One region of the Lepagella muris genome, then DNA from elsewhere that is predicted to be linked to it. Evidence: riboswitches for the same ligand, from Rfam matches in the RefSeq annotation. Region 1 holds a riboswitch; the other holds the start of a gene.
The links. Region 1 has a riboswitch for thiamine pyrophosphate ahead of thiC (phosphomethylpyrimidine synthase ThiC). Riboswitches for the same ligand answer to the same signal wherever they lie in the genome.
Positions count from the first base shown of each region.

Region 2: another riboswitch for thiamine pyrophosphate. It lies ahead of thiS (sulfur carrier protein ThiS); the one in region 1 lies ahead of thiC (phosphomethylpyrimidine synthase ThiC).

Region 1 covers NZ_SRYB01000027.1:17,726-20,190, reverse strand. The annotation lists gene E5331_RS15160 (hypothetical protein) at 1-162, shown strand, start outside; gene E5331_RS15155 (hypothetical protein) at 198-602, shown strand; TPP riboswitch at 844-937, shown strand; gene thiC (phosphomethylpyrimidine synthase ThiC) at 1,038-2,465, shown strand, end outside.
Region 2 covers NZ_SRYB01000016.1:85,909-88,373, forward strand. The annotation lists gene E5331_RS11610 (thiamine phosphate synthase) at 1-599, opposite strand, end outside; gene thiS (sulfur carrier protein ThiS) at 604-807, opposite strand; TPP riboswitch at 931-1,025, opposite strand; gene E5331_RS11620 (TonB-dependent receptor) at 1,387-2,465, shown strand, end outside.

The DNA of each region.
Region 1 (2,465 bases):
AATCGTTATAAGAAAGCTTCTGAAAAGGGATTGTTCGAACCGAACTATATGAGTAATGTATTACGGAGATTCAAGACGATTGCACGGGATTATGGGTTTTATAACGAGATAGAAAAATGGGAGAAAAATATCTCACAAGAGAATAGTAATTTTGACGGTTAAGTTACGTTAGAATTATAAATATAAATTTGATTGATATGAAAATAGCGATTTCTTATCCGGAAGTGGAGCAGCAGATTTTGAAGGCTGCGAAGGCTCCTGTGAAACTGTCTTTCGTCGACAGGGACTCTGTCAATGTCGCGTATGGCAAGAAGATTCTTCTGATGACTATCTCCGTGAAACTCACTGTGGTGAGGATTCAGGGGAATGACATCTTTTTCAAATATGATGGTGGTGCACCCCTTGATATGGTGATTTCCGGCATTACTCAGTATCTGACGAAATCCAAACTGGGTGAGATTATCGAACCGAAGGAGAACCACACGATATTGGTGCATCTTCAGAATATCCCACAATTGAAGAAGGCTCTTGAAATTCTCTCCCCCAAGGCAATCAATTTCACCAATGATGGCATAGCCCTCACCCTTGCCTTCAACGATTGACCCACCCTCCCTGGTCTACAATCACTTCTTATGTATCTCATCAACCTGCAGCGGGATATAGAAGTCAGAAGATCAGGAGGCACCATGCTCCCCATGCTCCATTTAAACCATCAATCTCACGGAGAACGCAGAGTTTTCTTTCTTTTCTTTGATTACTTAATGATCCTTTATCCTTTCTTCGGGAATAAAAAATAAAACCGGTGCCTAAATTTGCATGTGTTGAGTTTTTAAACTACCTTTGCAGACGAAGCAGGGGTGCCCCTTCAGGAGCTGAGATCATACCCTGTGAACCTGATGCGGATAATGCCGATGAAGGGAGCTTCCCATGGAATTAGAATCCTCTATCATTCGGTGCGGTCCACAGATCGGACCGTTTTTTATTTATACGTGTCACTGTAACACTCATACTCCGACAATTAAATAACAATCAACATAATGAACATAGAAAATATCAATGTCTCGGTCTATCCTAACTCAACCAAGATATACGTGAATGGGAAACTGTTTCCAATAAAAGTGGCGATGAGAGAGATACACCAATATCCCACGGTCACTATTGAAAACGGCAAACGAGTGGAATATCCTAACGAGCCGGTGACAGTGTACGACACAAGTGGTCCGTATACCGACCCTGACATCAAGATTGACATCAATAAGGGTCTTCCCCGCAAGCGAGAGAGTTGGATTGCTGACAGAGACGACACAGAGGTGCAGCCCGACATATCAAGCGAATACGGCAAGGCACGACGTGACGACAAGTCTCTCGATGCCATACGTTTCCCGATGACCCACAAACCCCGCAAGGCAAAGGAGGGTCGGCGTGTCACCCAGATGCACTATGCCCGCAAGGGGATGATCACCCCGGAGATGGAATACGTGGCGATCCGCGAGAATCTCGATAATGAGAAGAGAGGCATAAAGACCTACATCACTCCCGAGTTCGTGCGCGACGAGGTGGCTGCCGGGCGCGCCATCATTGCCGCCAATATCAACCATCCGGAAGCTGAGCCTATGATCATCGGACCGGCTTTCTCAGTAAAACTCAACACCAATATCGGCAACTCAGCACTCTCCTCGGGCATTGAGGAGGAGGTGGCAAAGGCGGTATGGAGCTGCTATTGGGGTGGCGACACGCTGATGGATCTGTCTACGGGCAACAACATACACGAGACCCGCGAATGGATCATCCGCAACTGTCCGGTACCGGTTGGCACGGTGCCTATATATCAGGCTCTTGAGAAAGTCAACGGAAAAGTGAGCGACCTCACATGGGAGATCTACCGCGACACACTCATCGAACAATGTGAGCAGGGTGTGGACTATTTCACTATCCATGCCGGTGTGCTCCGCGAGCATGCCCTACTCGTGGGCAAACGTCTGACAGGATGTGTGTCGCGTGGAGGCTCCATCATGACGCAATGGTGTGTGGAGCATGATCAGGAAAGCTTCCTCTACACTCATTTTGATGAGATATGCGAGATTCTCAACAAATATGATGTGGCTGTCTCGCTCGGCGACGGGATGCGTCCCGGCTCGACACACGATGCCAACGACCGCGCGCAATTTCTTGAACTTGAAGTGCTCGGCGAGCTTACACGCAAGGCGTGGCAACACGATGTGCAGGTAATTATCGAGGGTCCGGGACACGTGCCCATGAACAAGATACGCGAGAATATGGATAAGCAGGTCAAGACATGCGACGGCGCGCCGTTCTATACTCTCGGTCCGCTCACCACCGATATAGCACCCGCCTACGACCATATCACGTCGGCAATCGGAGCGGCAATAATCTCAAGTCTCGGAACCGCCATGATATGCTACGTCACCCCTAAGGAACATCTCTCCCTACCCGACCTGAACGAT
Region 2 (2,465 bases), on a different contig from region 1:
ACTTTCTCAACCTCTTCCGTTATCGACATCTCGCGCACGGGATGCGTGATAAACTGCAATTGGAATGCCTTCATATCAAGATTCCGTTTCCATGCGTAGCCAAGCATGGCGGCTCCCCCGAAACCAAGCTGTTCAATCTCTCCGAAACGTCGGGGCGTGACACCGCCAAGCGCGAAAATCCTCTCATTGACGCTTGACCTCAAATCCTCAGAATTGAAATTGCCCTTATATCCCGGTTTTGAGATGCTTGGGAAAATAGGGCTCAGAAATGCGTAGTCATATCCCTGGTCGGCTATCTCCTCCATTGAATGTAGTGAACGGCTCACCAGTCCGTTCCAGCCTGTGGGAATCGTATTGTTTCTTGAATTGAGATGTATACCTCCAATCCCTATCTCCATTGCAAGATTAAAATGATCATGGAATGAGAGCAGCGTATACAGGTTCTCCGGTATGTTTTTCACAAGCGACTTCACCTCCTTGACCGATGCACCGGGTTTGCGTATATGCACTCGCTCATACCCCCCTTCGGTAAGTAATTTCGTTATCGCTTCCCCCTCTCCGTCAAAAAATTCCGGAAGCGTGATTGCTATCTTTCGCATAATCTCAACCTCCACACACGGCTTTTATGACAGTGACTTTCATACCGTCTTCTACAATAAATTCCTGCCATTCTCTCTTTGGCACCACACGGTTTCCAACAGCGACGGCTCTCCCCTTCCCGTCAATACCGCAATTGGAGAGAAGATCTCCGATAGTGATACTATCTCCCTCCACAACAATCTCCTTGCCGTTAATCTCTATTTTCATGACATAGTACATAAAAAAGACGTCCGTCATCACCATGATGACAGACACATAGAGGAAAATCCATATATGAGATGAAACATCCTTACGCCTTCGCGCTTACACGAATTACCGCCTATACAGGCCGGGATAAAATCACGTGATCCTTTCGTCGGTACTAACCGCATCAAGTTCGTAGGGTATAATCTCAGTCCATCGGATGGACACCCCTCCAGTGTTGTTGCAAAATTATATCATTTTCTTCACAATTGCAAATTATCGGACTTCAAAAGTAACGAAAAATTACTGCTTATTTGAATATTTGCCCTCACTTCTTGAGATTAGTTTTTGAAATGTAGTCGAAGACCAAAGCGTGGATTTATTAGATTTTTGTTAAATATGAGGGAATATTTTGTTGGTATGTTAAAATCCTTTAACTTTGCAAAAGGAAACAGGATATTCCATGTTTCCGGACATCAGGATTCCCTTGATGACTCCAACAACTAAAATCCGGATTAATTATGAAACGACACCCTCTCACCACCCTCCACGAGATATCAATAAATTATTCCATAAACCATTATTAATTAAAACAACCTACGTATGAAGAGACTATTGCTCTTGACCGTAGCACTTATCGGTGTTGTTTCCTGGGCATTCGCTCAAAGCAATACCCTAACGTGCCGCGGTTCAGTTATCGATGAACTCGGTGAGCCCCTGATCGGAGCTACAGTTCAGGCGAAAGGAACATCGGTTGCAGTTCCCACTGACATCGACGGTAATTTCAATCTAAAGGTGCCTGCCTCTACCAAAGAGCTACAGATCACCTACATCGGCTACAAGACACTTCTTTTGAAGGCTCAGTCAGAAATGGGCGTCATAAAAATGGAGCCGGATTCAAGAATGCTTCAAGACGTCGTGGTAACTCAGTCAAAGGCCCGCACACGCGAGACCCCGGTGGCTATTTCTGAATTGACAGCCGGCGACATTGAGGCAAAACTCGGCAACAAGGAGTTTCCTGAGGTTCTGAAAAACACCCCCGGTGTATGGGCTACACCCGAAGGTGGCGGCTATGGCGACGCAAAAATCAACATGCGTGGCTTCAAGGCTCCAAACGTGGCTGTCCTCGTCAATGGTGTCCCCATGAACGATATGGAATGGGGCGGCATATATTGGTCAAACTTTGCAGGACTGTCAGGCGTGACTTCAAGCATGCAGACTCAGCGCGGTCTTGGTGCGGCTATCATCTCAGCCCCCTCTATCGGCGGTACTGTCAACATCACCACAAGAGGTCTTGATTCCAAGAAAGGTGGCTCCATCTGGTATGGCACGGGCAACGATGGTCTTAATGATGTCGGATTCAGCGTGTCAACAGGTCTGATGAACAACGGTTGGGCAATAACCGTGCTCGGAAGCAAGAAGTGGGGCAACGGCTACATTCAAGGCACTGAATTTGAAGCCTACAACTATTTCGTAAACGTATCAAAGAAAATCGGCGACAATCATCAGCTTTCTCTTACCGCTTTCGGTGCTCCGCAATGGCACAACCAGCGTAACACCGGCAACGGTCTCACTATCGAAAGCTGGCAGGATATGAAGCAGTACATGGACGGAGAGAGCCAGTACAAGTTCAACCCATCCTACGGTTTCGACAACGAAGGACGTCAGCGCACTATGAACCG